Skermanella rosea: one gene and its partner. The protein of the gene in region 1 interacts with the protein of each later gene in a pairwise test. Links are inferred from orthologs where the notes say so. Each region holds a gene or a part of one and is shown on either strand. Other genes may lie near its edges.

Region 1 (5,048 bases):
GCGCAGCCGATACACGAGAAAGGCTGCGATCATGGCGAATATCAGGATATCGATGAAATAAAACCCCTCGCCCATTGAACATGTCCTGGTCGGTTCGCCCTAGACCGTCAGCCGGGCGCGTATTAACTGTACCGCGTGAAGAGCGTATGTGTACGGTGTCAGCCGAATCCCCGTACCGGTAATCCCCGTACCGGTTTCGACAAACGCCTCTTTTCGTAGATAGGCCGTTACCGGGGAAAGAGCAAGGACACGCATGTACATCCTACTCGCATTCATCATCCTTCCGATCATCGAGATAGCCGTATTCATTCAGGTGGGCGGCTTGATCGGTCTGTGGCCGACCCTTGCCTTGATCCTCCTGACGGCTTTCGCCGGGGCGGCTCTCCTGCGCGTGCAGGGCTTCGCCGTGGCCCGGCGGGCTCAGGAGAGCCTTGCCCGCAACGAACTGCCGGTCGCCGAGGTGTTCGACGGTTTCTGCCTGGTCGCCGCGGGAGTGCTCCTGCTGACGCCGGGCTTCGTGACGGATACGCTCGGCGCCCTGCTTTTCATCCCGGCCTTCCGGGGTTTTCTTCGCCGCCGCCTGATCGCCCTGCTGGGCAAGCGCGGCGGCATGCGCGTGTTCGTCGACGGGACGGAGGTGAATCCCGACGATCCCTTCGCCCGCAGGACCAACAGGCCGCCGCCCGGCGTCATCGAGGGGGAATTCACCGATGTCACGCCCGGTCCGGCGGACCGGACCGACCTTCCGCCGCCCGACAGCCCCCCGCCCGACAGCCGCTGGCGCCCTCCCCATAACCGGTAACGTCACATCATGCTTCTGATCCGCCATGGACAATCCGAGTTCAACGCCGCCTTCGCGGTCCGGCGCGTCGATCCCGGATTGATCGACCCCGGCCTGACCGAGACCGGCCGCGCCCAGGCGCTGGCCGCCGCGGCCCAGCTGTCCGACCGGGGGCTCAGACGCCTGCTGGCGAGCCCCTACACGCGGGCTCTCCAGACCGCCTCGATCATCGCCGAGGTGCTCGAACTGCCGATCGAGGTCCAGCCCATCCTGGGCGAGCACGCCCATTTCATGTGCGACATCGGGACGCCCCGCTCGGAGTTGGAAAAGCAGTGGCCCTACCTGGCGTTCGACCACGTGCCGGAGATCTGGTGGCCCGACCAGGAGGAGAACGAGGACGGCGTCATGATGCGCGCGGCAGAGTTCCGCGCCATCGCCGCCGGGATGAGGGACGAGCGCCATGTCGGCGTCGTCAGCCACTGGGGCTTCATCCGCGCCCTGACCGGGGAGGAGGTGACGAACTGCGCCATCGTGGAGTTCGACCCCCGCGGGGCTCCGGCCCGGCTGCCGCCCGTACCGTGACCCGGCGGCACCCGTTCATTGCCGTGCCCCGCGGTTCCGTGCTAGCCACAGCACCAGACGCGCAGAACCGATACGAACCGCGCATGCGCCATTTCAACGCGCTCACCAGGAGATCACCATGACCGACCAGTCCGGCGCCGGCCAGAGCCGCCCCACCGCCCTGCCGATCGTCATCAACGCCCAGTACGTCAAGGACTTCTCGTTCGAGAACCCCAACGCCCCGCAGACCCTGCTGCCCGGCCAGCCGGCTCCCCAGGTCTCGGTCGGCGTCGATGTCCGCAGCCAGCAGGTCGGCGAGACCCTCTACGAGGTCGTGCTGGAGATGCGCTGCGAGGCGAAGGTCGGCGAGAACACCGCGTTCCTGGTCGAGCTGTCCTATGCCGGCCTGTTCACCCTCCAGGGCCTCGCCGACGAGCATATCCGTCCAGTGCTGCTGATCGAGGGTCCGCGCCTGCTGTTCCCGTTCGCCCGGGCGATCGTCGCCGACGCGACCCGCGACGGCGGTTATCCGCCGCTGATGATCAACCCGATCGACTTCACCGACCTCTACCGCCGCCAGACCGCCCCGCAGCAACCGACGACGGCCTGAACACTGGTTCCCGGCGGAGGGTGCGCGTCCCGCGCACCGTGGGCGGCGGGCCGCCGCCCTTCCCACACGGAATGAAAAAGGCCTTTGCCTCTCCCGCGCGGAGAGAGGCAAAGGCCTTTTTCATGTCCGCCGGAAGCGGATTACTGGTTCATCGAGTCGAAGAACTCGGAATTGCTCTTGGTGTGCTTCAGCTTGTCCAGCAGGAAGTCGACCGAGTCCGTGACGCCCATGGGCATCAGGATGCGGCGCAGGACCCACATCTTGGAGATCGTCGCCTTGTCGACCAGCAACTCTTCCTTGCGGGTGCCCGACTTGGTGATGTCGATCGCCGGGAAGGTGCGCTTGTCGCTGATCTTGCGGTCCAGGATGATCTCGGAGTTGCCGGTGCCCTTGAACTCCTCGAAGATCACCTCGTCCATGCGGGACCCGGTATCGATCAGCGCGGTCGCGATGATGGTCAGCGAGCCGCCTTCCTCGATGTTGCGGGCGGCGCCGAAGAAGCGCTTCGGGCGCTGCAGGGCATTGGCGTCTACGCCGCCGGTCAGCACCTTGCCGGAGCTGGGGACGACCGTGTTGTAGGCGCGCGCCAGGCGGGTGATGCTGTCCAGCAGGATCACGACGTCGCGCTTGTGCTCGACCAGCCGCTTGGCCTTCTCGATCACCATCTCGGCGACCTGCACGTGCCGGGCCGCCGGCTCATCGAAGGTGGAGCTGACGACCTCGCCGCGCACGCTGCGCGCCATGTCGGTCACTTCCTCCGGCCGCTCGTCGATCAGCAGGACGATCAGGTAGACTTCGGGATGATTCTGGGCGATCGAGTGGGCGATGTTCTGGAGCATCACCGTCTTGCCGGTGCGCGGCGGCGCCACGACCAGCGCGCGCTGGCCCTTGCCCAGGGGGGCGACCAGGTCGATGATCCGGCCGGTGAAGTTCTTCTTGGTCGGATCCTCGATTTCCATGTTCAGCCGCTCTTCCGGATAGAGCGGGGTCAGGTTGTCGAAGTTGATCCGGTGCCGGACCTTGTCCGGGCTGTCGAAATTGATCGTGTTGACCTTGAGCAGCGCGAAATAGCGCTCGCCGTCCTTCGGCGCCCGGATCTGCCCCTCGACCGTGTCGCCGGTGCGCAGGCCGAAGCGGCGCACCTGGCTCGGGCTGACATAGATGTCGTCCGGACCGGGCAGGTAGTTGGACTCCGGAGAGCGCAGGAATCCGAAGCCGTCCTGGAGGATCTCCAGCACGCCGTCCCCGAAGATCGGCACCTCGTTGTCGGCGAGCTGCTTCAGGATGGCGAACATCATGTCTTGCTTGCGCAAGGTGCTGGCGTTCTCGATCTGTAATTCTTCGGCGAACGCCAGTAACTCGGCAGGCGTCTTACATTTCAACTCTTGGAGGTTCATCGGGAGCCTGTGGGGGACGGGAGCGGCAGTTGAATGCCGGGCGCAGTTGCTTGGGCAGCGCGGCAGAGAGGAGGCTATCGGCCGTCGGAGCATCCCCGGGCGGGACGCTTGAGAATATGCTTTAGGATTCTCGGGATTGGGCCTTCTGATGAAGATATAGTTATACGAACCGGATTGACAAGTCAAACGAAACCGGAACTGTACCGAAGCTCTATATCCGCGGATAGGTGCTCGGGTCCCGATATGGCCACTGCGGCGGGTTGTCGCTGGGATGCCCGATGACGCACGATTGCGCTCGTGATCCCGCCTGCGGAAACCAACTGAGGCTCAGGGCCAACAATCGTGGAGGACATCATGACCGTCGACACCCGGTCGCGGCCGAATCCGGCGCCGGTTCCGGGCGAACCCGGCTCCTCCGACGCGCCGGAAGCCTGGCATGCGGTCGGCGCTCCCGAGGCGCTCCGCCGGCTGGGGACCGGCGAGCAGGGCCTGAGCGCCGGGGAGGCCGCCGCCCGGCTGGGCCGCTACGGGCCGAACCGGCTGACGCCGCCTCCCCGGCGAAGCGCCCTGATGCGGTTCCTGGTCCAGTTCAACAATGTGCTGATCTATGTCCTGCTGGCGGCGGCCGCGATGAGCGCAGCTCTGGGCGAGCTGGTCGACGCCGCGGTGATCGTCGGCGTGGTGGTGATCAACGCCCTGATCGGCTTCATCCAGGAGGGCAAGGCGGAACAGGCGCTCGATGCCATCCGCGACATGCTGTCGCCGAACGCCGCCGTGATCCGCGACGGCACGCGCCGGACCATCCCCGCCGATGAGCTGGTGCCCGGCGACCTGGTCCAGATCGCCTCCGGCGACAAGGTGCCGGCGGATCTGCGCCTGATCGCCGCCCGCAACCTCCAGATCCAGGAATCGGCGCTGACCGGCGAGTCGGTGCCGGTCGCCAAGTCGGTCGATCCGGTGGCCCCGGACGCCGCCCTCGGCGACCGCGCCCCGGCGGCCTTCTCCGGGACGCTGGTGACCATGGGGCAGGGAACCGGGCTGGTGGTCGGCACGGGCGACCGCACCGAGATCGGCCGGATCAGCACCATGATCGCCGGGGTCGAGACCCTGACGACGCCGCTGCTGGCCCAGATGGCGGCATTCGGCCGGCTTCTCACCGTCGGGATCCTGGCGCTGGCCGCCTTCGCCTTCGCGGTCGGCGTCTGGCTCCAGGGTTTCGCCATGGACGACATGTTCATGGCGGCGGTCGGGCTGGCGGTCGCGGCGATCCCGGAAGGGCTGCCGGCGGTCATGACCATCACGCTCGCCATCGGGGTCACCCGCATGGCCCGGCGCAACGCCATCATCCGGCGCCTGCCGGCGGTGGAGACGCTGGGCGCGGTCAGCGTCATCTGTTCGGACAAGACCGGCACCCTGACCCGGAACGAGCTGACGGTCCGCCGGGTCGTGACATCCGGCAATGCCTACGACGTGGACGGCATCGGCTACGCGCCGTCCGGCGGCTTCAGGCCCGACGGCGCGGCCGATGATTCCCCGACAGACTCCGGCGCCGATCCCGTTCTGGCGGAGATCGCGCGCGCGTCCCTGCTGTGCAACGACGCCTCGGTGTCGGAGCGGGACGGGGAGTGGCGCCTGGAGGGGGACCCGACCGACGGCGCGCTGGTGACCCTGGCGCTCAAGGCCGGGCTCGACCCCGCCC
Region 2 (2,914 bases), 3.1 Mb from region 1 along the record:
CCGGCCCGGAGCGTGCGCAATGCGGACGGATCCGCGTCAGCTGGCGGGATGGTAGTCGTAGCGCCGTTCGAAACGGGCGAGGTCGGCGGGATCCAAGGCGATCTGGAGATGGGCGAATGACTCGTCGTCCCGCCGCTCCAGTACGTCGCCCCGCTGGTAGAGCCAGGCCAGCGCCGCGCCGTCGTCGATCCGCACCGTGAGATCGACCGTCTGGCGGTCCATCGTCATGTGGCGGTCGAGCAGCCCGAACAGTTCGGGCAGGCCCTCGCCGGTCAGGGCCGAGACCGCCTGCATGTGGTCGTTGCGTGCCGCCTGGGCGAGCAGGGCGTCCCGCGTGGCGACGTCGAGCAGGTCGATCTTGTTCAGCACCTCGACGACGCGGCCGTCCTGGGACGGATCGATGTCGAGGTCGCGCAGCACCGCCTCGACGTCGGCCTTCTGGGCCTCCGTGTCGGGATGGGCGATGTCCCGAACGTGCAGGACGATGTCGGCCGCCTGGACCTCCTCCAGGGTCGCCCGGAAGGCGGCCACGAGGTGGGTCGGCAGGTCGGAGATGAAGCCCACCGTGTCGGACAGGATCACCTTGCGGCCGGTCGGCAGCTCGATCCCGCGCATGGTCGGGTCGAGCGTCGCGAACAGCAGGTTCTTGGCGAACACGTCGGCGCCGGCCATCCGGTTGAACAGCGACGACTTGCCGGCGTTGGTGTAGCCGACCAAGGCCACCACAGGATAGGGCACCCGGTCCCGCGCCTTGCGGTGCAGGTCGCGGGTGCGCCGGACCTCGTCCAGCTCCCGCTTCAGCTTGATGATCCGGTCGCCGATCAGGCGGCGGTCGATCTCGAGCTGGCTTTCGCCGGGACCGCCGAGAAAGCCGAAACCGCCGCGCTGGCGCTCCAGGTGGGTCCAGGACCGGACCAGCCGCGAGCGCTGGTAGCTCAGCGCGGCAAGTTCCACCTGCAACTGTCCTTCGCGGGTGCGTGCCCGGGCGCCGAAGATCTCCAGGATCAGGCCGGTGCGGTCGATGACCTTGGCATGAAGACCGCGTTCCAGGTTGCGCTGCTGGACGGGCGACAGGGCGTGGTCCATCACGACAAGATCGATCGGTTCACCCCTCTCTTCCGCGTCGCGGATCAGGTCGGCGAAATGCTCCACCGTGCCCGACCCGAGCAGGGTCGAAGGCTGTGGCCGGTTGACCTTGACGGCTTCGGCGTGGGCGACGTCCAGTTCGATCGCGGCGGCCAGTCCGACGGCTTCGTCCAGGCGCGCTTCGGGGCTGCGCATGCCGTCGTCGATCTTGGACTCGCGCAGGATCGGATGGATCACGAGGGCGCGGCCGGTGCCCATGGCGGACCGGCCGGTGCCCTGATCGGGTGCGTTAGGTACCTTCACCTTCCTTGGGCGGCTCGAAAAGTTGAATAGGATGGGCAGGCATCACGGTCGAGATTGCGTGCTTGTAGACCAGTTGGCTATGCGCATCGCGTCGCAGCAGGACGGAGAAGTTGTCGAACCACGTTATGATGCCTTGGAGTTTGACACCGTTCACCAGGAACACGGTGACCGGGGTCTTGTTCTTTCGGACGTGGTTTAAGAAAACGTCCTGAACATTTTGACTTTTTTCGGACATATGCAATCGCCCCGTTGTGATGGTTCTTGGGGCCCCATCCCAGAGCCCGGATAACATTCCATAACCCTTTTGTTGGGCTATTTTCGTTGTTCGACTGGAGTCTCCAGCGATATGGGGGCGCCGAGGCGCCGCACCAAGTCGGATACTATATCGCAAGTGTCAAACCGGTGCGCAGGCGGAAAATTCCCGAAGTCGTCCGGACTGTTCCCGATCAGCATCGGAACGCATCCCCCGGCATGGGCGCACTGCATATCCACGTCTGCGTCGCCGATGAACCAGACGTCGGGACCGGCAATCAACCCGCCGGGCTCAAGGGCCATGTGGATGGGGTCAACCGCAGGTTTATCTTGTGGCGCGTCTCCCGCTCCGACCAGCTTGCCGAAGTAGCGGTCCCAACCGAGTTGGGCCGACTCGGCCCGCAGGAAGCGGCCCGTCTTGTTGCTGACCACCCCGAGATAGACGCCCTGCCCGGCCAGCGCCGACAGCAGCCCCTCGGCACCCGGGAGCGGCTTCAGGTAATCGAGATGGTGGCGGCCGAAATGGTCGTAGAAGATGTCGCGCGCGTCGGTCCAGCGGTCGCCGAACAGGCGCGGGAAGCTGTCGCGCAGGCTCTGCCGGACGCGGATGCGGGTCTCCTCCAGGGTCCAGGGCGGCAGGCCGTGGGCGACCAGGGCAGCGTTCAACGCGGCATGGATGCAGCCCCAGTTGTCCACCAGGGTATTGTCCCAATCGAACAGGACCGCGCGCGGCAGCCGCGACGGCTTCCCGTCGCCGGGACCGGGGGTGGCAAGGTCGTGTTCCGGCATCACGAGGCGCCCGCCGTCCGGGCGTATTCCAGATAGGCCTGCCGCAGGCGCTCACCCAGGGAGCCCGGCTTGCCGTTCCCGACGGTGCGGTCGTCGATCCGGGTGACCGGCATCACGAAGGTGCTGGCGCTGGAAACGAAGGCCTCCCGCGCCCGGTAGGCTTCCTCCAGCGAGAAGGCGCGTTCCTCGAACGGGATGCCGGCTTCCTTGGCCAGCCGGACGATCGAGAGCCGCGTCACGCCGTTCAGGATCAGGTTGTTGGCGTAGCGGGTCACCAGGGTGCCGTCCGCGGTGACGATCCAGGCGTTGCTGGAGCAGCCCTCGGTCACGTTGCCGTCGGGGTCGAGCTGCCACGCCTCGAACGCACCGGCCTCCACCGCCTGCTGCTTGCCCAACACCTGCGGCAGCAATGCTACCGACTTGATATCCCGGCGCAGCCAGCGGATGTCGGGAATCGAGATCACCTTGACCCCGTTCTCCAACT

The links. Proteins that work in one complex are often made in the same cells at the same time.
Region 2: the proteins of rho (region 1) and hfq interact in binary tests that used the Escherichia coli proteins (3 or more experiments, as listed by UniProt). The link is inferred for Skermanella rosea from one-to-one orthologs.

What each region holds. Positions count from the first base shown.
Region 1 is NZ_CP086111.1:5,812,396-5,817,443, forward strand. What follows is about bases 1,222-4,199. They hold rho (transcription termination factor Rho), read right to left. Parts: upstream 3,350-4,199; coding sequence 2,093-3,349; downstream 1,222-2,092. Other genes in these bases: JL101_RS27155 (histidine phosphatase family protein), read left to right, coding at 1,222-1,363; secB (protein-export chaperone SecB), read left to right, coding at 1,482-1,952; JL101_RS27170 (cation-transporting P-type ATPase), read left to right, coding at 3,704-4,199. In the rest of the region: JL101_RS27145 (Tim44/TimA family putative adaptor protein), read right to left, coding at 1-75; JL101_RS27150 (FxsA family protein), read left to right, coding at 254-802; more of JL101_RS27155, read left to right, coding at 812-1,221; more of JL101_RS27170, read left to right, coding at 4,200-5,048. UniProt on the Escherichia coli protein: Facilitates transcription termination by a mechanism that involves Rho binding to the nascent RNA, activation of Rho's RNA-dependent ATPase activity, and release of the mRNA from the DNA template.
Region 2 is NZ_CP086111.1:2,687,724-2,690,637, reverse strand. It holds hfq (RNA chaperone Hfq), read right to left. Parts: upstream 1,625-2,914; coding sequence 1,376-1,624; downstream 1-1,375. Other genes in the region: JL101_RS12345 (D-amino-acid transaminase), read right to left, coding at 2,430-2,914; JL101_RS12350 (HAD family hydrolase), read right to left, coding at 1,702-2,430; hflX (GTPase HflX), read right to left, coding at 37-1,344. UniProt on the Escherichia coli protein: RNA chaperone that binds small regulatory RNA (sRNAs) and mRNAs to facilitate mRNA translational regulation in response to envelope stress, environmental stress and changes in metabolite concentrations.